DNA from 3 places in the Streptomyces sp. MAI_2237 genome. Region 2 is predicted to be linked to each of the others. Evidence: riboswitches for the same ligand, from Rfam matches in the RefSeq annotation. Region 2 holds a riboswitch; each other region holds the start of a gene.
What was found. A riboswitch is a leader RNA that binds a small molecule or an ion and turns the genes downstream of it on or off. The one in region 2 is predicted to bind cyclic di-AMP.
Positions count from the first base shown of each region.

Region 1: another riboswitch for cyclic di-AMP. It lies ahead of LN251_RS13080 (M23 family metallopeptidase); the one in region 2 lies ahead of LN251_RS16815 (transglycosylase SLT domain-containing protein).
Region 3: another riboswitch for cyclic di-AMP. It lies ahead of LN251_RS17815 (NlpC/P60 family protein); the one in region 2 lies ahead of LN251_RS16815 (transglycosylase SLT domain-containing protein).

Region 1 is NZ_JAJPGQ010000003.1:621,064-630,895, forward strand. It holds gene trmB (tRNA (guanosine(46)-N7)-methyltransferase TrmB) at 1-816, shown strand, start outside; gene LN251_RS13070 (PrsW family intramembrane metalloprotease) at 880-2,244, shown strand; gene LN251_RS13075 (aldo/keto reductase) at 2,291-3,235, opposite strand; gene LN251_RS13080 (M23 family metallopeptidase) at 3,334-4,353, opposite strand; cyclic di-AMP (ydaO/yuaA leader) riboswitch at 4,366-4,522, opposite strand; partial or broken gene LN251_RS13085 (PP2C family protein-serine/threonine phosphatase) at 4,737-5,530, opposite strand; tRNA gene LN251_RS13090 (tRNA-Met) at 5,589-5,662, opposite strand; gene LN251_RS13095 (dihydrofolate reductase family protein) at 5,740-6,873, opposite strand; gene LN251_RS13100 (MarR family winged helix-turn-helix transcriptional regulator) at 6,941-7,465, shown strand; gene LN251_RS13105 (GTP cyclohydrolase II) at 7,613-8,254, shown strand; gene LN251_RS13110 (N-acetylmuramoyl-L-alanine amidase) at 8,916-9,832, shown strand, end outside.
Region 2 is NZ_JAJPGQ010000003.1:1,397,020-1,406,851, forward strand. It holds gene LN251_RS16805 (FAD-dependent oxidoreductase) at 1-126, shown strand, start outside; gene LN251_RS16810 (HAD family hydrolase) at 303-1,130, shown strand; gene LN251_RS16815 (transglycosylase SLT domain-containing protein) at 1,127-1,609, opposite strand; cyclic di-AMP (ydaO/yuaA leader) riboswitch at 1,615-1,793, opposite strand; gene LN251_RS16820 (polyprenyl synthetase family protein) at 2,638-3,648, shown strand; gene LN251_RS16825 (CHRD domain-containing protein) at 3,825-4,778, shown strand; gene LN251_RS16830 (LolA family protein) at 5,083-6,324, shown strand; partial or broken gene LN251_RS16835 (ABC transporter ATP-binding protein) at 6,389-7,370, shown strand; gene LN251_RS16840 (ABC transporter permease) at 7,357-8,262, shown strand; gene LN251_RS16845 (flavodoxin family protein) at 8,275-8,862, opposite strand; gene LN251_RS16850 (tetratricopeptide repeat protein) at 9,102-9,832, shown strand, end outside.
Region 3 is NZ_JAJPGQ010000003.1:1,600,252-1,610,083, reverse strand. It holds gene LN251_RS17845 (SWIM zinc finger family protein) at 1-443, shown strand, start outside; gene LN251_RS17840 (DUF5691 domain-containing protein) at 744-2,363, shown strand; gene LN251_RS17835 (cobalamin B12-binding domain-containing protein) at 2,435-2,851, opposite strand; gene LN251_RS17830 (lipase family alpha/beta hydrolase) at 3,229-4,092, shown strand; gene LN251_RS17825 (M23 family metallopeptidase) at 4,318-5,823, shown strand; gene pcrA (DNA helicase PcrA) at 5,882-8,365, opposite strand; cyclic di-AMP (ydaO/yuaA leader) riboswitch at 8,608-8,779, shown strand; gene LN251_RS17815 (NlpC/P60 family protein) at 8,788-9,832, shown strand, end outside.

The DNA of each region.
Region 1 (9,832 bases), 780 kb from region 2:
GAGCCCGCCGGGCGGTCCGCGCACGCCCCCGGTGTCTCCGTCCGGCACACCAGGGCCAAGGGGGAGCCCCGCTTCCCGGACGGCCCGAGGGCCGACCCGGCCGGTTCGCACTTCGAGCGGCGGATCCGGAGCTTCCAGCCGCGGCGCAGCCGGGTGACCGCGGGACAGGCGGACGCGCTCCAGCGGCTGTGGCCCAAGTGGGGGCTGGACATCGACGGACAGCGCGTCATCGACCTCGCGGAGCTCTTCGGCAACGACAACCCCGTCGTCCTGGAGATCGGCTTCGGGATGGGCGAGGCCACCGCGCAGATGGCCGCCGCCGACCCCGGCACCAACATCCTCGCCGTCGACGTGCACACCCCCGGCCAGGGCAACCTGCTCAACCTCGCCGACCAGAACGGACTGTCCAACGTCCGGGTCGGCAACGGCGACGCCATCATCCTGCTGCGCGAGATGCTCACGCCCGACGCGCTGGACGGGCTGCGCGTGTACTTCCCCGACCCCTGGCCGAAGAAGCGCCACCACAAGCGGCGGCTGATCCAGCCGGAGTTCCTCGACCTCGCCGCCACCCGAATCAGACCGGGCGGGATCGTGCACTGCGCGACGGACTGGGAGCCGTATGCCGAACAGATGCTCGAAGTCCTCACGGCGCATCCGGAATTCGAGAACACGCGGCCCGACGGCGGTTTCTCGCCCCGTCCGGACTTCCGGCCGCTCACCCGTTTCGAGGGCCAGGGACTGGACAAGGGACATGTCGTGAACGACCTGCTCTTCCGGCGCGTACAGCACCACAACCAGCCCCCCACCGGCGCCTGAGGCCCCCGCGGTCAACGCGATACGCCATCGCGGGCGGCGCCTTCGCTCGTTAGGGTCAATGCCGTGGCCACCTTTCCCCCGTACCCGACACACCCGCCGCACTCGCCGCACCCCGGTGGTCCGGCGAGCGGGGCGCTCGGGCACGCGCACTGGTGGCAGCGCAGGTGGGTGCGCTACGGAGCGCTCAGCACGCTGCTCGCCCTGTCCGGGCTCGTCATCCTGGCCCTGGTGCGCCAACAGACCGGCACCGAGGGATTCCTGGTCGGGCTCGGGCTCGCGGTACTGCCCGTACCGCTGCTCATAGCCGCCTTCCGCTGGCTCGACCGGGTCGCCCCCGGCCCCTGGCGGAACCTGCTGTTCGCCTTCGCCTGGGGCGCCTGCGCGGCGGCGCTCATAGCGATCGTCGCCAACAGTTTCGCGACCAGATGGATAGCGACGGCGACCGCGGACCCGTCGAGCGCGGACACCCTCGGCGCGACCGTGATAGCGCCGGTCGTCGAGGAGTCCGCCAAGGCCGCCGCCGTCCTGCTCGTCTTCCTCTTCCGCAGACGGGACTTCACGGGCATCGTCGACGGGGTGGTGATAGCCGGCATCACCGCGACCGGCTTCGCGTTCACCGAGAACATCCTCTACCTGGGCACCGCCTTCGGCACCGACCAGCTCACCGGTGACCGCGGCATCGCCTCCGTGACGGCGGCGACCTTCTTCGTGCGCGTCATCATGTCGCCGTTCGCGCACCCCCTCTTCACCGTGCTGACCGGCATCGGCTTCGGTCTCGCCGCGACGGCGGCCGAGCGGCAGCACGTCCGGCGCCTGCTGATCCCGCTGTGCGGCCTGCTGCTCGCGATGGGCATGCACGCCATGTGGAACGGCTCCTCGACGTTCGGGGAATTCGGATTCTTCGCCGTGTACGCCGTCTTCATGGTGCCCACGTTCGGGCTGCTGACCTGGCTGGTCATCTGGACGCGGCAGCGCGAGCTGCGCACCGTGCGCGAGGAGCTGCCCGCCTACGCCGCCGCGGGCTGGCTGACGCCGGCCGAGCCGTTCGCGCTGGGCTCGATGCGGGCGCGGCGACTGGCCCGCGACCACGCCGCCCACCACTTCGGCAAGCCGGCCGCGCAGGCGGTCCTGCAGTACGAGGCGTACGCCACGTCGCTGGCGTTCCTGCGGCACCGGGGGCGCCGTGGGCGGGCCGGCGCCGACTTCGCCGTACGGGAGCGCGAGCTGCTGGCGGAGCTGTGGAACCGGCGGGAGATCGCGGGACCGGCCCTGAACTACGCGGCACGCGCGACGGCCCCGCCGGTACCGGTGATGGCACCGCCGTGGCCGGGCCACGGCGGCTACGGGGCGTACGGGACGCACGGGCAGCAGACGTACCCCACGTATCCGACGACGCCGTACCCCGCGTACAACCCGTACCAGTCATAGGACCCACGGGCCTACGGACGCCACGCCACGAGACCCGTCGGCCCCGTCAGGCCGAGGCTTCCGTCAGACGGGTCAGTTCCGCGTCCGTCAGGGTCAGGTCCGCCACGCCCAGCAGGGCCGGGAGCTGCTCCGGGGTGCGGGCCGAGGCGATGGGGGCTGCCACCGTCGGCTGGGCCGCGAGCCAGGCCAGGGCGACCGTGGCGACCGGTGCGCCGTGGGCCTCGGCGACCTCGTCCAGGGCAGCCAGCACCTTCCGGCCGCGCTCGGTCTGCAGGTGCTTGCCCGCGCCCGCGGCCCGCGCGCCGTCGACCGTGGCGCCGGGCCGGTACTTGCCGGTGAGAAAGCCGGAGGCGAGCGCGTAGTACGGCACCGTGGCGAGGCCCTGGCGGGAGGCGAGGTCCTGCAGGGGGCCCTCGTAGGTGTCGCGGGAGACCAGGTTGTAGTGCGGCTGGAGGGCGACGTACTTGGCCAGGCCCTCGCGGTCGGAGAACTCCAGGGACTCGGCGAGGCGCTCGGCGGAGATGTTGGACGCGGCGATCGCCCGCACCTTGCCCTCCCGCACCAGCTCGTCCAGCGCGCCGACGATCTCCTCGACGGGCGTCTCGGGCTTGTCGAAGTGGGTGTAGTACAGGTCGATGCGGTCGGTGCCGAGGCGGCGCAGCGAGGCCTCCGCGGCGGCCTTGATGTTGACGGCCGACAGGCCGGGGAACTCCGGGTGCTGGCTGACCTTCGTGGCGATCACGACGTCGTCGCGGTTGCCTCGTGCCGCCAGCCACCGGCCGATGATCGTCTCGGACTCGCCTCCGCTGTTGCCCTCGACCCAGGCGGAGTAGGAGTCGGCGGTGTCCACGAAGTTGCCGCCCGCCGCCGTGTAGGCGTCCAGGACGGCGAAGGAGGTGGCCTCGTCGGCCGTCCAGCCGAAGACGTTGCCGCCCAGGGAGAGCGGGAAGACCTCGAGGTCGGAGTTGCCGAGCTTGCGAAGAGAAGTCATGTCCTACGACAACAAGCACTCCGCAGAGCGGTCTTCCGGAACGGCCGCAAACTTCCCGTAAACAATCGGAGGCGGCCGTTCCAGGGACGTACGGACCGTCAGGGGTTCAGGCCCTTGCCGCGCAGCCACGTCATCGGGTCGATGCCGGTGGCCTGGCCGTCCGGGTGGACCTCGAGGTGCAGGTGCGGGCCGGTGACGTTGCCGGTGGCGCCGACGCGGCCGATGACATCGCCCGTGGCGACCTTCTGGCCGACCGAGACGCTGATCGACGACTGGTGGCAGAACCACAGCTCGGTGCCGTCGTCGAGGGTGAGGATCGTGCGGTAGCCGTACGAGCCCGCCCAGCCGGCCTCCGTGATGGTGCCGCTGTGGATGGCCTTGATGAGCGTGCCCGTGGGGGCGGCGAAGTCCAGACCCGTGTGGTAGCCGGAGGACCACATGGAACCGGCCTGACCGAAGGTGCCGGTGATCGTGTACGACACGACCGGCAGCTTGAACTGCTTGGCCAGCTCGGCCAGCCGCGCCTGCTCTTCCTTCTTCTTGGCCTCGGCCTCCGCCTTCTGCTTGGCGTCGGCGGCCTTGGCGGCGGCCTCCTGCTCGGCCTTGGCGGCAGCGGCGTCGACCTGCTGGGAGAAGGTCGCCTCGGTGACCGCCTGGGCCTTGCTGTCGACCTGGACCTGCTGCGCCTCGGCCTGCGCCATGATCCGGTCGCGCAGCGCCTCGCCCGCGTCCTTGGCGCCCTGCGCGGTGTCCTCGGTGGTGACGCCGACGCTGCTGAGGGCCGTGGCGGAACCCTGGGGGGCCTCGTCGTCGCCGAAGACGTGGCTCACGGAGGCCAGGTCGGGCATGGAGATGGAGACCGGGGGCTTGCCGGTGTTGGCGCTGGCCATGCCGCCCGCGCCGACGGCGGCGATGACGCCGACGCCGAGGACCGTGGAGCTGCGGGCCAGCCCGCCGCCGCGCTGCTTGGAGACGCGGTGCTTGCCCCGAACCGGGCGTACGGACTCCGCGGTGGGATTCCACTCCTCCCACTGGCCCTCATCGGTGCGGGGGGCGAAGCCGAAGGGCTCGGTGCTCGGCACGAAGGGTGCTGCCGGGGCAGGCGGGTTGGACGCCACGTGGGCGTGCTCCTTTCCTTCCTTCTCGCCTACCGGGTTAGCTGACGGGTTCGGAGCAGGAAGGTCTCCTACGCGCGTATACCGGCCGTGGGTCCACGGTGGCATCCGCGCGATTCACCCCAGGGTGGTGGTTCCCCGGTTCCCTTGCGGGATTCGGCGCGTGCGCACGGAGCCGTCTCTTGTGACGGCTGGGACGACCGCGCTGCGTTATCGAACGTTAATAGACCCGGGGTGTGGATTCCAAGCAGTTCGGCTTGATCATTAACGATTCCGGGGTGGACGTACAGGCCATGACCGGCTGAAAACGGGCGAGTTGACCTCTTCCCAGGATCTTCACGCTGCCTGACGGTCTGTCAGTTGTTATGCGGAGGGCGGCTGTCCGATCACCGGGCGTGACGTCGTACGGCGAGCATCGCCATGTCGTCCGTCGTGCCGTCCCCGGTGTGCCGGTGCACCTCCTGGGCGAGGACGGCGATCAGCCCGGCGGGGTCGGGGAAGGCCCGGCCCGCCAGGCTCGCCGCGGGATCGTAGAACTCCCCGCGCCGGTCCCGTGCCTCGCACAGCCCGTCGGTGTGGAGCACCAGGGTGGCCCCGCCCGGGAAGCGGGTCTCCTCCGCCCGTCCGGCCAGGCCCCCGACTCCCCCATGCCGAGCGGCAGGGCGGGCTCACGGGCGGGCAGCGGACGTACCGTGCCGTCGGGGCACAGCAGCAGCGGAGGCGGATGGCCCCGGTCGACGATCCTGACCACGCCATCACCGTGCGGGAGTTCGGCCAGTACGGCGGTGGTGAAGCCCTCGAAGGGGTCGAGGCCCTCGCGCCGGCTCCCCTCGCGGGCCGGCGCCGGGTCCAGCCGCCCGGCGACCGCCTCCAGCGTCGCCTCCTGCTCGGCGGCCTCCCGGAACGCCCCGATCACGACGGCGACGGCCACCACCGCGCCCATCCCCTTCCCGCGCACGTCGCCCACCACCAGCCGCACGCCGTACGGGCTGTCCTGCACGGCATACAGGTCGCCGCCGATGGCCGCGTCCCGCTGCGCCGCCTCGTAGCGCGCCGCGATGGCGAAGGTGCCGATCCGATCGGCCGGGTCGGGCAGGACGGCGCGCTGGGCGGTCTCGGCGATCGCGCGCTGCGAGGCGAGCTGTTCGTCGCCGCGGCGCACGAGGGCGTCGAGGAGCACGGGGGAGGAAAAACCGAGGGCCGGAACCCGTTTCCGGATTCCGGCCCTCGGCCTTCAGTAGCGGGGACAGGATTTGAACCTGCGACCTCTGGGTTATGAGCCCAGCGAGCTACCGAGCTGCTCCACCCCGCGTCGTTGTGACTCCAGTGTACGCCATCCGCGGGACGCCCAGCACCAGGGTTTCGCTCCGGCCCCCTCGACCTGCGGTTTCAGCCGCCCAGCAGGTGGCCGTTCGGCGCCTTGGCCGCTGCCTCGTGCTCCTCCAGCAGGACCACGTCCACCCCGGCCGCCGCCAGCAGTCCGCTGCCGTCGGCCTCCTCGACGAAGGTGTCCGGCTCCCGCCAGGCCGTGACCACCCGCCGCACCCCGGCCTCCAGGATCAGCCGGGCACACGGCTTCGGGCGGGACGCGCGCCGGGCGCAGGGCTCCAGGCTGCTGTAGACGGTCGCGCCCGCGAGCCGCGGATCGGCCGGATCGATCTTCGCGAGCGCCGCCTCCTCGGCGTGCACGGTGGGATCGCCGGCCTCCCGCGAGTGGCCGCGGCCGAGTTCCGTGCCGTCGGCGGCGACGACGACCGCGCCGACGCTGAAGGCCGTCCGCGAGGGCGGGCACTGGGCCGCCAGGGCGCAGGCGAGCCGCAGCCAGTGGTGGTCGGCGGCGGCGGGGACCGGTCCCGTGCCGGGTGCGGTGGGCTCGTAGCGCATCAGCACCACGTCCTCGATGCGCCGGCTGTCCACCAGCCTGAGCCGGCCGCCCTGGTAGCCGCCGGGCCCGAACAGCCGGGGCGCCTTCGTATCGCCGACGAACACCGGGGCGAGCACCAGCTGCAGCTCGTCCGCCAGTCCCTGGAGCAGCAGCTGCGTGTGGACCGTGCCGCCGCCCTCGACCATCAGGCGCTCGACGCCGCGTACGTCGTGCAGGTGCTCCAGGAGGCGGCGCCAGTCGAGGCCGGGGCCCAGGGGGACGACGTCGGCGGCGAGACCGGCGGCGCCGGCCCGCCGGGCGCCCTCGTCCGTCGTGTAGAGCACCTTCTCGCCGCCGGTGTGCCAGAACTGCGCCGTCGGGTCGAGGTCGCCGCTTCCGCTGACGGTGACCTTGAGGGGGTACTCGGGCTTCCCCGCGGCCGTGCGGGCGGCGCGCCGCTCGGGCGAGTTGACCAGCAGGCGCGGGTTGTCGGCGCGGATCGTGCCGGCGCCGACAAGGATCGCGTCCACGGACGCCCGTACCTCGTCCACACGGTCGAAGTCGGCCGGGGACGAGAGCAGCAGCCGCTCGGGGCCGGTGTCGTCGAGGTAGCCGTCGAGGGAGACGGCGGCGGACAGCAGGACGTGAGGGTACGGCATCGGGCGCGCTCGCTCTCGGAGGCCGGGGACGCTTGGTTAAAGTTTGAAACAAACCTACACTGGCCGTATGACGACTCGCTGGCTCACCGGCAAGGAGCAGCGCGCCTGGCGCGCGTACATCGCGGCGACGCACCTCCTGGAGGACGCGATCGACCGCCAGCTCCAGCAGGACGCCGGCATGCCCCATCTCTACTACTCCATCCTGGCCAACCTCTCCGAGGCGCCCGAGCGCAGGCTCCGGATGACCGACCTCGCGGAGAAGTCGAAGATCACGCGCAGCAGGCTGACCTATGCCGTGACCCGGCTGGAGAAGGACGGGCTGATCCGGCGCGAGGACTGCCAGTGGGACAAGCGGAGCAGCTTCGCGGCCCTCACCGACGAGGGGATGGCGGTGCTGGAGCGCACGGCGCCCGGGCATGTGGAGACCGTGCGGGCGGCCGTCTTCGACCACCTCTCCGAGGAGCAGGTGGAGCGGCTGGAGGAGATCAGCTCCGCGATCGTACGGGCGCTGGAGGGCGAGGAGACGCCGCGGCCGACCTCCGACGAGGTGCCGTGGCGGCGGCGTTCGTCGCCGTGCTCGGGCTCGTCGTGACGACACGCTCATGAGCTTCCCCGCGTGAGCCGGGCCGTAAATCTGTTGCTTCAAATTTAAAGCACGGGTAGGGTTCCAGCCGTGGATCTGCTTCAAATCTGAAGCAGCAATCCACACGGTCCTGCACCCGGACACAGGAGAACCCCCATGCCCGACTTCCCCGCCGCCACGCCGCGCTCCCGCGTCCGGGTACCGCTGCGCTTCGACGACGGCTACAGCGTCGACGCCGAGCTCGTCACCTTCCACGGTCTGACCGACGGCCGGGAACACCTCGCCGTCGTCCTCGGCGACCCGGCCCCCGGCACCGTCCCGCTGGTCCGTCTGCACTCCGAGTGCCTGACGGGCGACGTCTTCGGTTCCGCCCGCTGCGACTGCGGCCCGCAGTTGCGGGAGGCGGTCGAGCGCATCGCGGCCCGCGGCGGCGTGCTGCTCTACCTCCGTCAGGAGGGCCGCGGCATCGGCCTCTACAACAAGCTCGACGCGTACGCCCTGCAGGACCAGGGCCTCGACACCTACGAGGCGAACGCCGCCCTGGGCCTGCCCGAAGACGCCCGCGACTACACGGCCGCCGCCCAGATGCTGCGCTCGCTCGGCATCACGGAGCTGGATCTGCTGTCCAACAACCCCGACAAGGCGGGCCAGTTGCGCGACCTCGGCATCACGGTCCACGACCGGGTCCCGACCGGCGTCTTCACCACCGCCCACAACGTCCGCTACCTGCGCGCCAAGGTCCTCCAGACCCAGCACACCCTCCCGCTGGCCGAACTGACGGAACTCAGCGCGGGCTGAGGGGCCGGCGGGCCGGGGCGGAGAGATGGGCAGCGGGCGCCGCTGACGCAGGGGCGAGGCGCCCACCGACAGGGACCGCGAAGGACCAGCCCCCCACGCACCACCGACCCCGGCGAAAGCCGGCTCGTCGCCGACCGCTTGGCGGGCCGGAGATGTCCACGCTTCCGTCGGGCACGGCGACCGGGCGCCGCATGGTGGCAGGCCCGAGTTCGCCGGTCTCGTCGGCGCCGCCGCGTCTCTGGTCGACCCCCCTCATCCGCAGCCCGCGCTTCAGCCGGAGGAGCCGGACCGGGGTCCGGGGCGGGCCGCGGCGCTTCGCGGACGGCCCGTACGGACGCGCTCGCGCAGTGTCCCGGTGAACGGCCGGCAGGCAGGCCCTCCGAATCCTCCGCCCGGTCCAGCGGGCCGGGCGAGCGTGCCGAGTGCGTCACCGCGCGGGCCGCCTGCCGCACCGCTTCCGGTCATCTCCCCGAAGGCGCCGTTCATCGATCTTCCGCGCCCAAATCTCCTTGCCCGTAACTGAGTTGACATACTCTCCTCCGGAGAAGGGCCGTCCGCCGCCGGCCCGTGGGCTCACCGGCCGGTCCGGCCGGCGTATGACGCCCCGTCACGCGCGCGTTCTCCGCAGCCAACCGACTCGACTCAGGTCCGGGATCCCTTGATGACCACACACAGTGACAGACGCGGGCACGCGTCTCCCCTCCGCCGTACGGCCCTCCTGGCCGCGGTCGCCGCACTGGCCGCCGCGGGCGCGACGACCGTCCCGGTGACGGCCGCGGCCGCCGACGCCTCCGGTCGCCCGGCCTCCTCGCTGGAGCGGGCCTTCACCGCAGCCGCCGACGCGTACCACGTGCCGCGCCAGGTGCTGCTGGCCGTGTCGTACCAGGAGTCCGCCTGGGACACCCACCCCGGGCAGCACAGCACCGACGGCGGCTACGGCCCGATGCACCTGACGGACGTGACGCCCGCCATGCTCGCCGCGGGCCCCGCGGGAGCCGCCGGGCGCGGCGATCTGGCCCTGCTGGCCGCCGACCCCGCCCTGCACACCCTGCAGGCCGCCGCGAAGCTGACCGGCCTGTCCGCCGGGAAGCTGCGCACCGACCCGGCCGCCAACATCCGCGGCGGCGCGGCGCTGCTCGCCTCGTACCAGAAGAAGGTGACCGGCGGCACGTCCGCGGACCCCGGCAACTGGTACGGCGCGGTGGCCCGTTACAGCCAGTCCACCCAGCGCCAGGGCGCCGCGGCCTTCGCCGACCGCGTCTTCGCCTCCCTGCGCAAGGGCGCCGCCCGCACCACCTCCGACGGCCGGCGCATGAGCCTGGCGGGCGACAGCGGCATCCGCCCCGCCACCGGCCAGCTGGCCGACCTGCACCTGAAGTCCGCGGCGGCCACGGCCGTCGAGTGCCCGCCCACCCTGGACTGCACCTTCGTCCCGGCAGCGGCGTCCAACGGCCAGGTCTCGAACCGCCCCGCGAACGGCATCAAGATCGACACCATCGTCATCCACGACACCGAGAGCTCCTACGACGCCGCCATCAAGACCGCCCAGGCGGCAGGCGGCGCCGCCGCGCACTACGT
Region 2 (9,832 bases):
GTGCCGGGCCTGTACTTCACCGGTCTGCCGGCGGCGGCCTCGTACGGGCCGGTGATGCGGTTCGTGTGCGGCACGGACTTCGCCTCGCCGAGGCTCGCCAGGCACCTCGCGGCGGCCCACGGTTGAGACCCTGACGGACACGGCCGCAGGGGCCCGGCGGGCGCCGGGCCCCTGCGCCCACGGCCTCGGCTCGTGATCAAGGGCCGGGACCGGTGCGCGAGTTGACCGAGTGACGCCGGCGAACGGGGTGGTCGTCCGGTTCGCGATGAGTCGGCGGTGCGTCCTGTCCGTATTCTCTGATCATGGCCGCACCCACCGCATATGCACTCATCGCCACCGACCTGGACGGCACCCTCCTGCGAGGCGACGACACGTTGTCCGACCGGTCCCTCGCCGCCCTCGCGCGCGTGGCGGAGTCCGGCGCCCGGCACCTCGTGGTGACCGGCCGCCCGGCCCCCAGAGTGCGGCCCCTCCTGGACGACCTGGGCAGCACGGGGCTCGCGGTGTGCGGGCAGGGCGCGCAGGTGTACGACGCCGGCGCGGACCGTCTGCTGTGGTCCGTCAGGCTGGACCGGGAGCTGGCCGAGACGGCCCTCGGCAAGATCGAGGCCGAGGTGGGGCAGGTGTACGCGGCCGTCGACCAGGACGGCGTCGACGGGCTCACGCTCATCGAGCCCGGGTACCTGATGCCGCACCCGACCCTGCCCGCCGTACGCGTCGGGCGGCGCGACGACCTGTGGTGCGAGCCGATCAGCAAGGTGCTGCTGCGCCATCCCTACCTGTCCGACGACGAGTTGGCGGCGACGGCGCGTTCGGTGGTCGGTTCCCTGGCCACCGTCACCATGTCGGGACCCGGGACCGTCGAACTCCAGCCATGCGGCATCACCAAGGCGACGGGTCTCGCGCTGGCCGCCGAACACCTCGGCCTGGGACCGGCCCAGACCCTCGCCTTCGGCGACATGCCCAACGACATCCCGATGTTCGACTGGGCCGCCCGGGGCATCGCCATGGCCAACGCCCACCCCGAACTCAAGGCGGTGGCCGACGAGGTCACCCTGTCGAACGAGGACGACGGCGTCGCCGTCGTCCTCGATCGGATGTTCGCGGAGGTCTGTGACCTGCCGGCCTAGTAGGCGCCGTTGACGTTGTCGATGGAACCGTAGCGCTGGTAGGCGTAGTTGCAGGCGGCGGTGATGTTGGCGACCGGGTCGTAGGGGTCGTACGCCGTGCCCGCGACGTGGTAGGCGGCGAACGTCGGGTCGATCACCTGCAGCAGGCCCTTGGAGGGGGTGCCGGCCAGGGCGTTGGAGTCCCAGTTGTTGATGGCGTAGGGGTTGCCCGAGGACTCGCGCATGACGTTGCGGTAGATGCCGTCGTACGTGCCGGGGATGCCGTGCTGGGCCATGACCTGCAGGGACGCCCGGATCCAGCCGTCGAGGTTGTTGCTGTAGCCGAGCGAGGACGCGGTGACGACGCTGTCGGTCGCCGCGGAGGCGCTGGTCGCGCCGATGACCGGGAGGGCGAGCACGGCGGCGCCGGTGCCGACGACGGCGAGCTTGCGGACGAGGCGGGAGCGCTTGGTCTGGCGGTGGCGAGCGGTTGCGGGCATGGCGGTTTTCCTCTCCGTCGCCTGCGAGGTGAGCTGTCGGGTTCGGGCGGGAGCTGCCCGGCCGTGCCGCCGTACGGCGACACGACTTCACCCCGAGCCGGTCCGGGGCGTCGTGGGACGCCCCTCCGGCGGCTTACCTGGTTCCCCCGCTCCTGCCGTGCGTGTGAGTTGGTCGATGGGTGGAGAACGGGCGGCGGCAGGATTAGGCGTCCGCCCGGCAAGGCGGGAACGTATGCGAGAGCACATGTCCGGAACAAGTGGCGGAGTCACACCTCGGACCGCTTGACCTCGGTGTGGGGCGTTTGGGGTGCTTGATCCTTTGCGGTCGCCAAGCCTCAACTGGCGCTTCGAGGAAGGCGGATCGGCCGGAATCGCCCGGAATGTAGATCTTGGTCTCGCGTGAGCCAAGTCACGGGCGTCCACAAGCGCGCCAAATCGGGCAATGGGCCCAACTCATAGTCAACCGACTGCTCGTGAGGTCCGCTTCCCTCAAGTGCGATGTGAGCGCGCCCAGTCGCCCGCCGACGCAGACCGTCTCATTGGAGGAGGAAAGGGACTCTTCGGTGCGGTGGCCCGGAGCGCGCACGGGCGCGGCAGTCGCGCGCGAGGGCGTGAGGGCGCGAGGGGGATGGTCGGGCGCGCTCCGGGGGGGGCGCGGGTACGGGCCGCCTCGCCCGGCGGGGTGCGCACGCGCGCGGGGGCGATGTGGCGGCCCGCAGGGGTGGGCCGCTTCCGGGCGGGAAGCCGACTCCTGTGCGGGGTGCGCGACGCGGCTTCCCGTCGGCGGGACGGACCGGGTGACGGGGCGCGGCGGACGGAGGAGTCCGGTGGTCGGAGCGAGTCGTTAAATACACGCTGTTATCAGGTGATCACAAACATAACGGGCGTGATCCCATACCGCCCCTCCTGGACGGGCGGGCGGCATGGGTGATCGAAAGGCGACCGGATACGCTGACTTGAGTGAGGGCAGCGACCTATCGACAAACCGCGTAACCAGCCAGTAGACACCAGCAGACAGGAGACCCCTCGTGACCGTCGTCGGGCCGTTCGGGCTGAGCGTGCGGGACCAGGCTCTGGAAGCCGATGTCCAGGCCGGATTGGTGGCCGTCGAGGAGGGCCTGCTCGAAGCCACCAAGAGTGAGGTCCCCTTCATCACGGAGGCCGCCCAGCACCTGGTGCGCGCCGGTGGAAAGCGCTTCCGCCCCCTGCTGGTGATGCTCGCCGCCCAGTTCGGCGACCCGTACGCGCCCGGTGTGGTGCCGTCGGCCGTGGTGGTGGAGCTGACCCACCTCGCGACGCTGTACCACGACGACGTCATGGACGAGGCCGCGGTGCGCCGCGGGGTCGACAGCGCGAACACCCGCTGGGGCAACTCGGTGGCGGTCCTGACCGGCGATTTCCTGTTCGCGCGTGCCTCCCACATCCTGGCCGACCTCGGCCCGGAGGCCGTGCGGGTGCAGGCCGAGGCGTTCGAGCGGCTGGTCACCGGGCAGATCCTGGAGACGGCGGGGCCGCAGGACGGCCGGGACCCGGTCGAGCACTACCTGGACGTGCTCAGCGGCAAGACGGGGTCGCTGGTGGCCGTTTCCTGCCGGTTCGGCGCGATGATGTCGGGCGCCGACGAGACGGTCGTGGACGTGCTGACCCAGTACGGAGAGCGGCTGGGCGTCGCCTTCCAGCTCGCCGACGACGTCCTGGACATCGCCTCCGACTCGCACGAGTCGGGCAAGACCCCGGGCACGGACCTGCGGGAGGGCATCCCGACGCTGCCCGTGCTGCGGCTGCGGGAGCGGGCGCAGCGGCTCGGGCTGGCCGAGGACGTCGCGCTGTGCGAGCTGCTGGACTCCGACCTGAGCGACGACGCGCGGCACGCGGAGGCGCTGGCCGGACTGCGGGCGCACCCCGCGCTGGAGCAGGCGCGCCGGGACACCGTGCGGTACGCGCAGGACGCCCGGGCGGCGCTGGCTCCGCTGAAGGAGTGCGACGCCAAGGTGGCGCTCATGGAGATGTGCGACGCCGTCGTTCACCGGGCGGGCTGATTCGCCCCTGAGCGACCTGATTTCACCCTCCTGCCTCGGGTGGCCCCGTCGGCAGGATCGTGCGGTGTGACGTACGTCACATGGGTGGGCTGAGCCCTGTCTCCGGTCCCGCCGTACGCATACGCAGAAGGCCGGCGCAGGCGGTGCCGGCCGGTCTGCGGGGAGAAAACGGAATCATGGGCGTTCACGCGACGTTATCGAAGCGCTGCAAGAGCCTGATCGCGACCGCTGTCACGGTGGCCGCCCTCGGCGGCGTCGCCGCCGCGGCGACTCCCGCCTCCGCCGCCGGAGGCGACGACGGCGCCGGTGCGGGGGTGACCCTCCTCGCCACCAGTCTGCGCGGCGCCAACGAGGTGCCCGTGCCGGGCGGCCCGGCGGCGGGCGACAAGGACGGCGCCGCCCTCGAGTTCATCAAGATCGACGGCGACCGGGTGTCCGTCGCCGTCACCTGGCGCGGCACCGGCAGGCCGACCAAGCTCCACCTCCACCAGGGCGCCAAGGGCACCAACGGCGACGTGCGGATCGACTTCAGCGGGCTGCTGAAGAACAGCAGGCGGCACAGCGTCACCGGCACGGTCGAGGTCGAGGACCCGGCGCTGCTCGACGCGCTGCGGAACGACCCCGGTTCGTTCTACGCCAACCTGCACACCGCCGCGTTCCCCGGGGGAGCCGTCCGCGGCAGCCTCCACAAAGTCACCGTCGCCGCCTTCGACTTCCGGGACGCCCTCGACAACTTCCGTGCCTCGGTGGTCAGGGGCCGGCAGATCTACGAGTGCAAGGCCACCGACGCCGGCGGCTACGCCTACGCCCAACGCGACGTCGACGCCCTGCTCGAAGGCGGCATCCACCACACCTTCGTGGCGCCCGGCTCCGGAACGCCGCAGTGGGTCGCGCCGGACGGCAGCGCGGTCACCGGGGCCGTGCTGTCCAGGACCCCGAACGGGGACGGCAACATCCCCGAACTGGACCTGAAGGCCACCTCGTCCGGCCGGCACCACGGCCTGCTCGCCGGCACCACGGAGATCCTGCGGCTCAACACCGTCGGCGGAGTCGCCCCGTCCGGTGCCTGTGAGCCGGGCAGCGTCGTGGGCGTGCCGTACCGGGCGGACTACGTCTTCCTGCAGGGCTGACACGAGGGCTCCGCAGGGCTGGCGCGCGCGTCTTCGCAGAGCTGACCCGCGGGCCGATCTCGGCCGTGTCCGGGCGGTGCCTCCCGCGCCACGACCCCTACGGGTCGGGGGAGGCGCCGCCCGCTCGTGTCATACCCCAGGAGTACACACAGTTGCCTCCGCGGTCTGACGCTTCCTCCCGGCCGATTTGGTCAACTGGAGACCACGGAAAACACCACTCCTCACCGATTCGGGTGAGAATGGCGGCTACGGGGTGGATGCACGGGAGTTGGAAGCCGCCGCCGACGACGGAGGTAGCGCACAGATGGCACCGTACGAATCCGACGACAGCACGAGCGCCGACGAGACCGACGACCTGCGCGCCGGGCGGCGCAAGGCCGCTCGGTACGTCGTCCCGGTCGCGGTGGTGGGGGTGGCCGCGGCGACCATCGGGCTCGTCCCCGCGCTCGCCGACTCGGGCGACCCGAACCTGCCGAAGATCAGCGCACAGCAACTCATCGAGAAGATCGCCAAGTCGGACGTGCAGCAGATGTCCGGCACGGTGAAGATCAGCACCGACCTCGGCCTGCCCGACCTCGGCGGGCTGGAGTCCAGCCTGACCTCCGGTGCGACCCGCGGGTCCGGTGACGGCTCGTCCGCCGACCCCTCCGCCAAGCTCACCGAACTGGTCACCGGCACGCACACCGTGCGCGTCGCGGCCGACGGCCCGGACCGGCAGAAGCTATCCCTGCTGGAGAACGCGGCCGAATACAGCCTCATCCACAACGGCAAGGACGTCTGGGGCTACGACAGCCGGTCGAACTCGGTCTACCACTCGACCGGGCACGACAGCGCCGACGCGCGGAAGAAGCAGGAGCAGACCCCCGCGACCCCGGACCAGTTGGCCAAGGAGGCCCTGAAGGCGGTCGACGGCACCACGTCCGTCAGCGTCCAGGGCACCGCGCAGGTCGCGGGCCGGGACGCGTACCGGCTGGTCATCAAGCCCAAGGACGCCGGCTCGACGGTCGGTCAGATCACCGTCGCCGTCGACGCGAAGACCGGTCTGCCGCTGAAGTTCACGCTGACCCCGGCGAGCGGCGGCGCGGCCGTGGTCGACGCAGGCTTCACCCAGATCAGCTTCGCCAGGCCCGCCGCCTCGACCTTCGACTTCAAGACGCCCAAGGGCGCGAAGGTCACCGAGGACAAGGGCCATGAGAACGGCGCTCTGAAGGGCGACGGCCGGCACGGCGCGCCCGGCAAGGACCCCGGCAAGGGCCTGCCCGGCAAGGACCTCGGCAAGGGCCCCGGCGGGATGAACGTCATCGGCGAGGGCTGGGACTCCATCGCCACCTTCGACACCGGTGGCAAGGGCGTGCCGTCCGGCTCCGAGGCCGGCGGCCAGTTCGGCGGGTTCCTCGACTCGCTCGGCGACAAGGTCACCGGCAAGTTCGGCTCGGGCACGGTCTTCAAGACCCGCCTGATCAACGCCCTCATCACCGACGACGGCAAGGTCTACGTCGGCGCGGTCGACAAGGACGCGCTGGTGAAGGCGGCGAACGCGGGCTGATCGGGGAGAGACCGGTCCACGAGCACGACAAGAGCCGGTCCACGAGCACGAATCGAGGGAGCCGATGGACGAACCGTCCGCCCCGGAGCCGCAGCGGGACGCGCCGGGTGACAGCGTCATCGCCACCCAGGCGCTCACCAAGCGCTACCGCGGCGGACAGCTCGCCGTGGACGGCCTCGACCTGACCGTCCCCGCGGGCAGCGTCTTCGGCTTCCTCGGTCCGAACGGCTCGGGCAAGACCACCACCATCCGCATGCTGATGGGCCTGATCGAGCCGACGTCGGGCTCGGCACGCGTCCTCGGACGCCCCATGCCCAGAGCCTCACGCACCGTGCTCCCGCAGGTCGGGGCGCTCATCGAGGGCCCTGCCCTGTACGGCTTCCTCTCCGGCCGCGACAACCTCCTGCGCTACGACGCCGCCGACCCGACCGCCGACCCGCGTACCCGGCGGACCCGCGTCGCGGCGGCACTGGACCGGGTCGGACTGACGGCGGCGGCCGGCAAGAAGGCCAGGGCGTACTCGCTGGGCATGAAGCAGCGGCTGGGCCTCGCCGCGGCTCTGCTGCAACCGCGCAGACTGCTCGTGCTGGACGAGCCCACCAACGGCCTCGACCCGCAGGGCATGCGGGAAATCCGCTCCCTGATCCGGGAGTTGGCGTCGGACGGCACCACCGTCTTCCTCTCCTCCCACCTGCTGGACGAGATCGAGCAGGTGTGCACCCACGCGGCCGTGATGGCGCGGGGCCGGCTGATCACCCAGGGCGCGGTGGCCGATCTGGCGGCGGGCGCGCGCGGCCGGCTGGTCGTCACCACCCCGGACACCGGGGGGGGGGGGGGCGGCACGGGTGCTGAAGGAGCAGGGGGCCGGTGACGTCGTGACGGCCGAGGACCGGGTGACGGCCGAGCCGCCGGACAAGGACCTTGCCGAGGTGAACGCCGCCTTGGTGAAGGCGGGCGTCCGCGTCCGCGGCTTCGGAGTCGAACGGGCCTCCCTGGAGGACGCGTTCGTGGCGCTGACGGGGGAGGGGTTCGATGTCGCGGGCTGAAGCCGCCTCACCGGAGGAGACCGTGCGGCGGGCCGGCGCGGCCCGCGGGGTGAGCCCGCTGTGGACCTTCGGGCTCCTGCGCAGCGAACTGCTCACCACCTTCCGCCGCTGGCGCACCCTCGCCCTGCTCGCCGTCCTCGCGGCCGTGCCGATCCTCGTCGGCATCGCGGTCAAGATCGAGACCGGTGACGGCTCCTCGGCCGGCCCCGGCGAGGGCGGCGGCCCGGCCTTCATCTCGCAGATCACCAACAACGGCCTGTTCCTGGTGTTCACCGCGCTGGCCGCGACGCTCCCGTTCTTCCTGCCGATGTCCATCGGCGTGGTCGCGGGCGACGCCATCGCCGGCGAGGCGAACGCCGGGACCCTGCGCTACCTCCTGGTGGCCCCGGCCGGCCGCACCCGCCTGCTGCTGACCAAGTACGCGACGGTCATGGTGTTCTGCCTCGTGGCCACCCTCGTGGTCGCCGTCTCGGCCCTCACGGTCGGCGCCATCCTCTTCCCCCTGGGCGATCTGACGACGATCTCCGGCACTCAGATCAGCTTCGCCGACGGCGTGGGCCGGGCTTTTCTGATCGCCCTCGTCGTCGCCGCGTCCCTCATGGGCGTCGCGGCTCTGGGCCTGTTCGTCTCCACGCTCACGAACAGCGGCATCGCGGCGATGGCGACCACCGTCGGCCTGCTGATCACCGTCCAGATCCTCGACCAGATCCCCCAGCTCCACGCCCTCCAGCCGTACTTCTTCTCCCACTACTGGCTGTCCTTCGCCGACCTGATGCGCGACCCGGTCTACTGGGACGACCTGACGAAGAACCTCGGCCTGCAGGCCCTGTACGCGGCCGTGTTCGGATCGGCGGCCTGGGCCCGGTTCACGGCGAAGGACATCACGGCCTAGCCGCCCCGGCCGTCAGCCTTCGTAGGGGAAGCGGGCGAGCGGGGCCTCCTGGGCGAAGAAGGTCTTGGCGCGGGCGAGGGCGTCCGTGTCGTTCAGCACGTCGCCGCGCGCGCTGCCGTTGCCGAGCAGAACCCCGCCGAAGCGCATCCCCATGTAGGCGGCCGAGTTGTTGAGGGTGCCGATCAGCGGAGCGGCGACCTCGGACTCCTCGTGAGCGAGGGCGGTGACGCCCCAGAGGGTGCGGCCCGCCATGGTGGCCTTGAAGTCGGTGCCGGGGGTGCGCAGCCAGCCGGACCAGTGGTCCAGGTAGCGCTTGGTGTGGCCGGACACCGAGTACCAGTACAGGGGCGAGACGATCACGAGGTCGGTGGCCGCCAGCGTGGCGTCCAGGAGGAGTGCCTGGCTGCTGCCCGCCGGCGGCCGCACATGGTCGCTGTCGCGGCGCTGGTCCACGAAGTCGGGCAGCGGGTGTTCGGCCAGGCTGATCCACCGCTGCTCGACGTCCGCGGGCAGCTGTTCAGCGGCCTCGCGGGCGAGCAGTTCGGTGTTGCCGTCGGCCCGGCTGCTGCCCAGGACGAAGAGGAAACGGCGGCCGGTCATGGATCCCCCAGGAGTTCGACGCGATACGGAAGACAGGTACGGGCAAATTGAAAGCACCTGCATTATATGCACATGCATCATAATGCTCGGAGGGACCTGGGCGGATCACTGGAACGATGCTGTGACGTCGTGGTGACATGAGAACCTTGGGTGGGCGGAGAGACTCCACCTTGAGCGTGTCGACCCGATCGTGACGCGCTGAACCGCCGGTTCGCCGGCATGTTCGAGTGAGGGCACAGATGTCTCGACCCAGCGGCGACACCCAGCGGGAACAGCAGGGCGCAGCGCCCTCGGCCCTGGCGGCCGCGCCGATCGACGTGCACATCCCCGCCGACGCGACGGGCGCGGCGGTCGCGACGATCGGCGGGGTGCCGCTCCCGGTGGCCGACGGCGAGGACGTCCAGCAGGCCGTTCTCGGCCATCTGCGCCGCATCGCCCTCGCCACCGGCCACCCGGCCCGGGCCACGATCCACGACGAACGCCTCGGCTTCGTCGTCCCCCTCCAGGTCGACCCCGACGGCTCCAGCCGCCTCACCGGCTCCCCGTCTCCGGCACCGCGACGGGCGACTCCGTCTGCGTCTGCGTCTGCGACCGCGACTCCGGCACCGCGACGGGCGACTCCGGCTCCGGACGCTCCCGCGGGTCGGCCCACGACTCCGGCTCCGGACGCTCCCGCCGGTCGGCCCACGACTCCCGCTCCGGACGCTCCCGCCGGTCGGCCGACGAACACCCCCGACTCCACGCCCGTAGCGCCGATGCGGCAGCAGGCGGAACCGGCGCGGGAGAACGTGCCCGCCTTCTCGCTGCGGGCGGTGTCCGCACCGCAGCCGCTCGGGCAGCACGCGCCCGCCTTCGCGCCGCGTGCCGTCGCGGAGTCCGCCGCCGGTTCGGCACCGACGTTCGCGATCCGCGCGGTACCCGAGAGGGCGCCCGGCACGGTCGCGCCGCCCACGGGCGTGTTCGGACCGCC
Region 3 (9,832 bases), 200 kb from region 2:
CGCCGGAGCTCGCGCTGCCGGTGGGGCTGGTCCTGGACGCGGAGGTGTCGGCCTATCCGGGTACCGGGCAGCTGCGGGCGGCGCTCGGCGAGCAGTTCGCGCCGCCGGCGCCGGCGGGGGCACGGCCGCGAGGAGTGACGACGTCGCAGGCCGCCGCCCGCTACGGCACGGCACTGCGGGACGACCCCTGGCTGGAGTCCGTCCCGGTGACCCTGGACCGGGTCGTCCCGACGCCGGACGGCGACTCCTGGCAGCTGGCGGACGCCGACGGGGACGCGGCTCTGCCGCTCACCCCCGCCGCCAGGTCCCGCCCGGGCCTGTGGCGCCTGGTCGCCCTCTCGGGCGGCGCCCCCGTGACGGTCTTCGGCGAGTGCGGCCACCGCGGCTTCACCCCGCTGACGGCGTGGCCCGAGACGGCGGGCGAGGCGGTATCGCTGTGCTGAACCACCCGACCGGCCGAGGGCGCCGCACCACACGAAGGCGGACGACACGCGGGTCACCCGTTCCGCGTATCAAGCCTCATCAAGGTCGACCCACCCGTCGCAGCCCCGTCACCAGCACCGGGGCCGGGCCCCGCACAGGCCCACGGCCCCCACAACCCCCGGAAGGCCATCTCGTCACCTGCGGCCCACAGTGATCAGTGACCCCTTTCTTATCGACTTTACGCATTTGTCCGGCCCGACGGGACACCCGGTTCCCGTGAGTCGTCAACGACTCCCGGGCGCCTCACGGAGAGGAAGCGCATGACGATCAGGACATCCACAGCTGTGGATACTCCCTCGCCGGGCGCCTGGGAGGAGCTCGTGACGGTGGCGCTGCTCGGCACCGAGCGGCGGACGCCGCCGGGGGGCGCGGCGGGGCGCGAGGCGCCGGTGGCGCTGCTGGACGCGGCGGCCGTGCAGACCCTGCGGCGGCGGGCCGGGCTGCGGCCCGCCCGCGCCGCCGCGCGGCCGGAGCCGGCCGCCGAGGACCCGCGCCCCCCACTCCCCGCGGCGGCGGCACGCCGACTGGCCCTGCTGCTCACGGACCGCCCCGGAACGGGCGGCGGCCGCAGAGGCACCGCTCCGGACCTGATGGAGCTGCTGCCCCAGTGGCTGGCGGCGGCGAACGCCCGCGGCTTCGCCCCACCGCCCGAGATGCTGCCCGCGCTGCTGGACGCGGCCCGGGGGCGTACGGATCTGCGCCCGGCGGCGCTGGCGTTCGCCGGGCCGCGCGCGATGTGGCTCGCCCGACTCAACCCGGACTGGCGGTTCGCCCTGCGTGCCGCGCCCGGCGGAGGCACGGCGCTGCCGCGGCTGGAGGACGAGGAGCGGACCCGGCGGCTGTGGCAGGAGGGCCTGTTCGCGGAACGCGTCGCCCTGCTGTCCGCGCTGCGCGCCCGGGAGCCCGCGGCCGCGCGGGAGTTGCTGGCGACGACCTGGCCGACGGAGCGGGCCGAGGACCGCCTGATGTTCCTCGACTCGCTGCGCACGGGCCTCGGCCCGCGGGACGAGCCCTTCCTGGAGCAGGCGCTGGCCGATCGCAGCCGCAATGTCAGGGCGACGGCCGCCGAGTTGCTCTCGGCGCTGCCCGACTCGGCCCTCGCGGCCCGGATGGCGGTACGGGCCGGGGCCTGCGTCGCCGTCGATCACACCGGGGTCGCCCCGGCGATCGTCGTCGAAGCGCCGCACGAGTGCGACGCGGGCATGGAGCGGGACGGAGTCGTGGCGAAGGCTCCGGCCGGGCGGGGTGAACGATCGTGGTGGTTGGGGCAGTTGGTCGAGGCGGCGCCGCTCGCGGTCTGGTCCGGCCGGCTCGGCGGGCGGACGCCCGCCGAGATCGTGGCCCTGCCGGTGACGGACGACTGGCAGGGCGAACTGCACGCCACGTGGTGCCGGGCCGCCGTACGGCAGCGGGATCCCGCGTGGGCGCGGGCCCTGCTCGGTGTCCCCTCGGCCCCGGAGGCGGGCGGGCCGGGGGCGGTGTCCCTCGCCGAGCGCGCCAAGCTGCTCGGCACACTGGCCGCCGGCGAACGGGCCGAGTGGGTGGCCGGGTTCATAGCGGCGCACGGACTGTCCGAGGCGTTCCAGCTGCTCGGGGTGTGCGCGGTGCCCTGGTCCGCGCCGCTCGGGCGGGCGGTGGTCGACGCCCTCAACATCGCACGTGACGCGGGGAGTTACCCATGGAGCTTCAGCGGAGTGATGGGCCTGGCCGAGCGCTGCCTCGACCCCGCCGAGGCGAGCCGCCTCGACGGCCTGCTGGCGGTCCCGGCCGAGACGGAGGACTCGTCGCCGGGCGCGGGCGGCTACTGGGCGGAGGCGTTCCAGCGCCTGGGCACGACCCTGCGCCTGCGCGCGGCGATGGCGCAGGAGCTGGGGGCGTAGGAGCCGGGGGCGCAGGGCGGCACGCCCTCAGGGCCGGCCACCCCCGGCCACCCGCAGTTCGGGACGGGGGGCTACGCCTCCGCCGGCTGCCTGACGTTGGCGCGCACCCAGTCCACGATCGACTGGGTCGTCGCCCCGGGGGTGAAGATCTCCGCGACGCCCTTCTCCTTCAGCGGGGCGATGTCCGCCTCGGGGATGATCCCGCCGCCGAAGACGAGGATGTCCTCCGCCTCCCGCTCCTTGAGCAGGTCGATCACCGCCGCGAAGAGCGTGTTGTGGGCGCCCGAGAGGATGGACAGCCCGATCGCGTCGGCGTCCTCCTGGATCGCGGTGTCGACGATCTGCTCGGGCGTCTGGTGGAGCCCGGTGTAGATGACCTCCATACCGGCGTCGCGCAGTGCCCGCGCGATCACCTTGGCCCCTCGATCGTGGCCGTCGAGCCCCGGCTTGGCCACCACCACGCGGATCGGACCGGCTGCCACACCCATCACTGCCTCCATGAAGCGACTGCATTCATCCCTACCGACGAGTACTGCCGTACCCACATCGGGCGGGGAAGTGAACGAACGTTATCGCCAGCATCCCGCAACCGGCCGTTTCACGGTGCGGACCGAGGGGGAAATCACACGGTGGGACACGTTCGCAGCGCACCGTTCCGAGTCTTTGCGGCACAAGGGCCGCAGCGGGAGCAGGCGCAACGGGAGCCGCGACGAGGTCGCCGCACCACCGTGCCGCGGGCCGCGCGCCGCGGAGGTGCGGTGCGTCGGTGCTGCCCGGAAGGCATCGCCGACACCGTCGCCGCGACATCCCACGAGGGCACACGGGGGTCGGAGCCGTCCTCCTGCGTGTCGACAGGAGGTCGGCCATGAAGGTCACCAGGGCAGTGCAGCCCTTTTTTCCGTTCTGCCAGCGGCTGCTCCCCGTCAGACTGGCGGGACTCTCCGTGGCCCTGCTGAAGGCGACCGCCCTGGAACTCGCGATCCTCGCGGGTCACCTCCTCCTCTATCCCTCGGGCATCACCCAGGAGCGCCGCGTACCGGTACCGCTCCCCTCGCCCGACGGCGCCGCGCAACTGCCGACCGAGGCCAGGCCTCCGGTCGTGCTCCTGCACGGCTTCATCGACAACCGCTCGGTCTTCGTGCTGCTGCGCCGCAGCCTCGCCCAGCACGGCAGGCAACAGGTCGAGTCGCTCAACTACTCGCCGCTGACCTGCGACATCCGTAGCGCGGCCGAGCTGCTCGGCCGGCACATAGAGGAGATATGCGAGCGCACCGGCAGCAGCCAGGTCGACGTGGTCGGGCACAGCCTCGGCGGGTTGATCGCCCGGTACTACGTGCAGCGGCTCGGCGGCGACCTCCGGGTCCGCACGCTGGTCACGCTGGGCACGCCGCACTCCGGCACCAGCGTGGTGCCGCTGGCGAACGCGCACCCGATCGTGCGGCAGATGCGCCCCGGCTCGGAGCTGATCGAGGAACTGAAGCGGCCCGCGCCGGGCTGCCGTACGCATTTCATCAGTTTCTGGAGCGATCTGGACCACCTGATGGACCCGCTGGAGACGGCCTGCATCGACCACCCCGACCTGATGGCGCAGAACGTGCAGGTGAGCGGGATCGGGCATCTCGCCCTGCCGGTGCACCCCGCCGTGGCCACCGGGATACGCCAGGCCCTCGACGCCGACCGGACGGGAGCCGAAGCAGCCGCCCGCTCTGGGGGCCTGACAGTGGCCTGAGAGCCCGCTGACGACTCACCGACATCGAACGCATATCGAACACAAGGCCAAAGCCGCGCCCGCACTCCCCCGAAAGACGGCCGAATGCCCGTTTCCCGCGCGCCCGAAACCAGTTGAAGATTGTCGCGCCCGCATACCGCCGGGTACAGTCGCCGCACTGCTCTGGCAGCCCCTGTTGTCGAGGCGAAAGAGAAGTTGGTGAACGACCGTCACCCGTCGGGGACCATGACCACCCCGGCTCCGGCTTCCGACGCCGCCTCCGCGCCCTACGCGTCGTACGGCACCCAGGAAGCCCAGTACGGCGACTTCACCACGTACAGCGGTTACGACGCGAGCGGTTTTCCCACCGGCGCGCACGCGACGACGACGTTCGCCGCGGACCCCCTCTTCGGCAACCTCCCCGGCGACACCACCGGCTCGTACGACACGGGTCACTGGCCCACCGGCGACCACCAGGCCCCGCACCACGACGCGTACCCGGCCCAGCACGCCCCCTATGGCACCGGCGCCTACGAGACGACCGCCTGGACCGGCGAGTACCAGCAACTCTCCGCCATCCCGCCGCAGAACACCGGGAACGACACCTCCGGCCACTGGGACGCGAGCGCCTGGCTCCAACCGGACCAGGCCGCCGCCGCCAACGACCAGACCCAGCACTGGGGGTGGGGCACCCAGGCCTTCGACACGGGCGCCTACGACGCCACGCAGTGGAACTCCGACGGCGAGGCACCCGCGGCAGGCGAACCGTTCGACCGGCAGGCCACGGCGGTCTTCGAGCAGGTCGAGCACGGCGGGTACGAGGACCACCCGCAGGACGGCTACGAAGAGCACCAGCAGGACGGCTACGAGGAACACCCGCACGACGGCTACGAGGAACAGCCGCACTCGGACGGCGAGTTGTTGACCGCCACGGGCGAGCTGCCCGCCGTGACGCCCCTCCTGGACGACCAGGAAGAGTCGACGCCCGCCCCGGCGTCGCGCGCCGCCGCCCGCAACGCCTCCCGCTCCCGCCGCCGTACGCCCCCCAAGCGCTCGGCGCTGCTGACCATCGCCGTCCCCTCGGCCTGCGTGATGGGGGTCGCGGGCATCGCGGCGGCCTCCGTCGGCACCTTCTCCTCCGACGACGGCTCGACGACCGCCTCGGCCGCGCAGGCGGTGAAACCGGCCGCCGCCAACAACAAACTGGACTCCCAGCTCGAGAGCCTGTCCGCGGGCGCCGACGACTTCGCGGACCGGGCGAGCCGGACGCAGGAGCGCATCGACCTCAAGGCCCAGCAGGAGGCCGAGAAGAAGAAGGCGGCGGCGGAGGCGGCCCGCAAGGAGCGGCTGCGCCCCAAGTACGCCCTGCCGGTCGCCCAGCGGGGGCTCAGCGCCTACTTCGGGCAGGCCGGCATCAACTGGATGTCCGTGCACACCGGCATCGACTTCCCCGTCTCCTACGGCACGACGGTGATGGCCGCGACCGACGGCACCGTCCGCACGCAGTGGAACAGCGCCTACGGCAACATGCTGATCCTGACCGCGAAGGACGGCACGGAGACGTGGTACTGCCACCTCTCCTCCTACCGCGTCCCCTCCGGTACGACGGTGAAGGCCGGGCAGCCGATCGCGTACTCCGGCAACTCGGGCAACTCCACCGGCCCGCACCTGCACTTCGAGGTGCACCCCGCGGGCGGTGCGGCCATAGACCCGCTGCCGTGGCTGCGCAGCCACGGCCTCGACCCGACGTAGGCGTCCCCGACCGCCGTACGAGCCCCCGCTCCCGAGGAGCAGCGGGGGCCGTTTCGTGTCAGAGCTTCTCGACCGGCGCGTACCGCAGCAGCAGCCGCTTGGGCTTGGTGTCGCCGAAGTCGATCGTCGCCTCCGCGTTCCCGCCGGTGCCCTTGACCGCGACGACGGTGCCGAGCCCGAACTGGTCGTGCGTGACGCGGTCGCCGACGGCCAGGGAGACCACCGGCTTCTCGGACGTCCGCCGCGTGGCGAAGCCGGACGCGCCCGACGCCGAGGAGCGCGAGCGGGAGGACGACAGGGAGGCGGCCACCCCGGACGCGGGCCCGGAGGAGACGGGGGACGTGGCGCCCGTGCGCTTCCAGTCGACGTGGTGGGCCGGGATCTCCTCCAGGAAGCGGGAGGGCGGGTTGTACGACGGCTGGCCCCAGGCGCTGCGCAGGGAGGAGCGGGTCAGGTACAGCCGTTCCCGCGCGCGCGTGATGCCGACGTAGGCGAGCCGCCGCTCCTCCTCCAGCTCCTTGGTCTGGCCGAGGGCGCGCATGTGCGGGAAGACGCCGTCCTCCATGCCGGTGAGGAAGACCACCGGGAACTCCAGGCCCTTGGCGGTGTGCAGGGTCATCAGCGTGATGACGCCGGAGCCGTCCTCGTCCTCGTCCGGGATCTGGTCGGAGTCGGCGACCAGGGCCACCCGCTCCAGGAAGTCGGCCAGTCCCGCGGTGGTCTCGCCCTCCGCGGTCTCCTGCTCGAACTCCAGTGCCACGGCCGCGAGTTCCTGGAGGTTCTCGATCCGGGTCTCGTCCTGCGGATCGGTCGAGGCCTGCAACTCGGCGAGATAGCCGGTCCGTTCGAGCACCGCCTCCAGGACGGTCGCGGGGCCCGCGCCGGAGTCGACGATCGTACGGAGGTCCTCCATCAGCGTGTTGAACTTCTTCACGGCGTTGGTGGACCGGGCGGCCATGCCGTACGCCTCGTCGACGCGGCGCAGGGCCTGCGGGAAGCTGATCTTCTCGCGCTGGGAGAGGGCGTCGATCATCGCCTCGGCGCGCTCGCCGATGCCCCGCTTGGGGACGTTGAGGATGCGGCGCAGCGGCACCGAGTCCTCGGGGTTGGCGAGGACCCGGAGGTAGGCCAGGACGTCCCGGACCTCCTTGCGCTCGTAGAAGCGGACGCCGCCGACGACCTTGTAGGGCAGGCCGACGCGGATGAAGACCTCTTCGAAGACACGGGACTGGGCGTTGGTGCGGTAGAAGACGGCGACGTCGCCGGCCTTCGCGTCGCCCGCGTCGGTGAGGCGGTCTATCTCGTCGGCGACGAACTGCGCCTCGTCGTGCTCGGTGTCGGCGACGTAGCCGGTGATGCGCGCGCCCGCGCCGGCGTTGGTCCACAGGTTCTTCGGGCGGCGGGACTCGTTGCGCTCGATGACCGCGTTGGCTGCGGACAGGATCGTCTGGGTGGAGCGGTAGTTCTGCTCCAGCAGGATCGTCGTCGCGTCCGGGTAGTCCTCCTCGAACTGGAGGATGTTGCGGATCGTCGCGCCGCGGAAGGCGTAGATCGACTGGTCGGCGTCACCGACGACGCACAGTTCGGCGGGCGGGAGGTCGTGTTCGTTCGGCGGGACGTCCTCGTCGTGCGCGCCGGTGCCCACGAGCTCGCGCACCAGCGCGTACTGGGCGTGGTTGGTGTCCTGGTACTCATCGACCAGGACGTGCCGGAAGCGGCGGCGGTAGTGCTCGGCGACGTCCGGGAAGGCGCGCAGCAGGTTGACCGTCGTCATGATCAGGTCGTCGAAGTCGAGGGCGTTGGCCTCGCGCAGCCGCGACTGGTACATGGCGTAGGCCTGGGCGAGGGTCTTCTCGAAGCCGTCGGTGGCCTGGGCGGCGAAGTCCTCCTCGTCGATCAGCTCGTTCTTCAGGTTGCTGATCTTGGCGCTGAAGGACTTGGGCGGATAGCGCTTGGGGTCGAGCTCCAGGTCCCGGCAGACCAGGGCCATCAGGCGCTTGGAGTCGGCGGCGTCGTAGATCGAGAACGAGGACGTGAAGCCGAGCTTCTTGCTCTCGCGGCGCAGGATGCGCACACACGCGCTGTGGAAGGTCATCACCCACATCGCGTTCGCGCGCGGCCCGACGAGCTGCTCGACGCGCTCCTTCATCTCGCCGGCGGCCTTGTTGGTGAAGGTGATCGCGAGGATCTGGCCGGGGTGCACGTTCCGCGAGCCGAGGAGGTGGGCGATGCGGTGGGTGAGCACACGGGTCTTGCCGGAGCCGGCGCCGGCCACGATGAGCAGGGGCGTGCCGGCGTGCACGACGGCCGCACGCTGGTTCTCGTTCAGCCCGTCGAGGAGCGCGGCCGGGTCGATCGCCGGGCGCGGGGCGCCGTCGCGGTAGTGGGAGTCCCGGTCCGGCGGCGCGTCGAAGTTCCCGCCGAACAGATCGTCCGGAACCGGCTCCGGCGTGTGATCGTCCTCGGGCGGCGGCGGGGGCTCCTCGTGGCCGCGGGGGGCCTGGAGGTCCGCCAGGAAGCTGTCGTCAAAGAGGCTGCTCATCGCTCTCCGAGTCTAGGGGGCCCCACTGACAGCCCGCCGCCGCCCTGAGAACATCGCCGGATCCGATCGCGCCGCGCACCCTGCGCACACTTTTGTCACCGTCCGTGAGCAGCGGCGGAAGGTTGACCGAAGGTCACGAAAATGTATCGGGCATATCGAACATCGTCCTTCACAGGGGCCACACGAGTTGGCTACCGTTCCGCGCAGGCCATACGACCCCCACCGGCGAACGTCGCCGGGCCGCGTGGCCTCCGCCGAGTCCGGGGCGCCGCCGCGCCGTCCGGAGCCGGGGACCCAACCGACCTTGGGGTGAATCGGCCCGACCCCCCTGCGGGGAGCGGACCGTAGGGCAACCCTTCCGAACCACCCGCCCGAACCCGACAGCTAACTCGGTAGGCGGAATATGGAAGGAGTCGCCTCCCTTGGCGTCGCACCGCAAGTCGCGCCCCGCGGGAACGCGCGTAGCAGGCATACGCACCCCCGCTCTCGCCACGGCCGCCCTCACCTCCGTGGCACTGCTGTCCCAGACGGCCACCGCAGCACCCTCCGCCGACGGCAAGCCCAGCCTCGAGGAGGTCGAGAAGAAGGTCGACGACCTCTACCGCCAGGCCGAGTCGGCCACCGAGAAGTACAACGCGGCCAAGGAGAAGACGACCAAGCAGCGCAAGCAGGTCGACACCCTCCTCGACGACGTCGCCCAGCGCGCCCAGAAGCTCAACCAGGAGCGCGAACAGCTCGGTTCCTTCGCCGCCGCCCAGTACCGCACCGGTGCCGCCGCACCCGACACGGCGACCTTCCTGCTCGCCGACTCCCCGCAGGACTACTTCGACCAGGCGCAGCTGATGGGCCGGCTGACCTCACGTCAGAAGAGCGCGGTCGACGACTACTTCGCCGAGCAGTCGGCGACGATGAAGAAGCGCGAGGAGGCCTCGCGGAGCCTGGAGTCGCTCACCCGGACGCAGAGCGACCTGCAGACCGCCAAGTCCACGGTGCAGCGCAAGCTCAGCTCCGCGCGCGAGCTGCTGTCGAAGCTGACGGCCGAGGAGAAGGCACGGCTCGCCGAGATCGAGAAGCAGAAGCAGGAGGAGGCCGCCCGCAAGGCCGCCGAGCTGGCCAAGCAGCAGGCGGCCGCGCAGGCCGAGGCGGCGGCCGCCACCCAGGACAGCGGCTCCACGTCCACCTCCGGCACCGGCACGGGTACCGGCACCAGCACCTCGGACTCCACGTACGCCACCAAGGCGGCGAAGGCGATCGCCTTCGCCCGCGCGCAGATCGGCAAGCCGTACGTCTGGGGCGCCACCGGCCCCGGCTCCTACGACTGCTCCGGCCTCACCCAGGCCGCCTGGAAGGCCGCCGGCGTCACGCTCCCGCGCACCACCTACGACCAGGTGAACACCGGCACCACCGTCTCCCTCACCGACGCCCAGCCCGGCGACCTGATCTTCTTCTACGACGACATCAGCCACG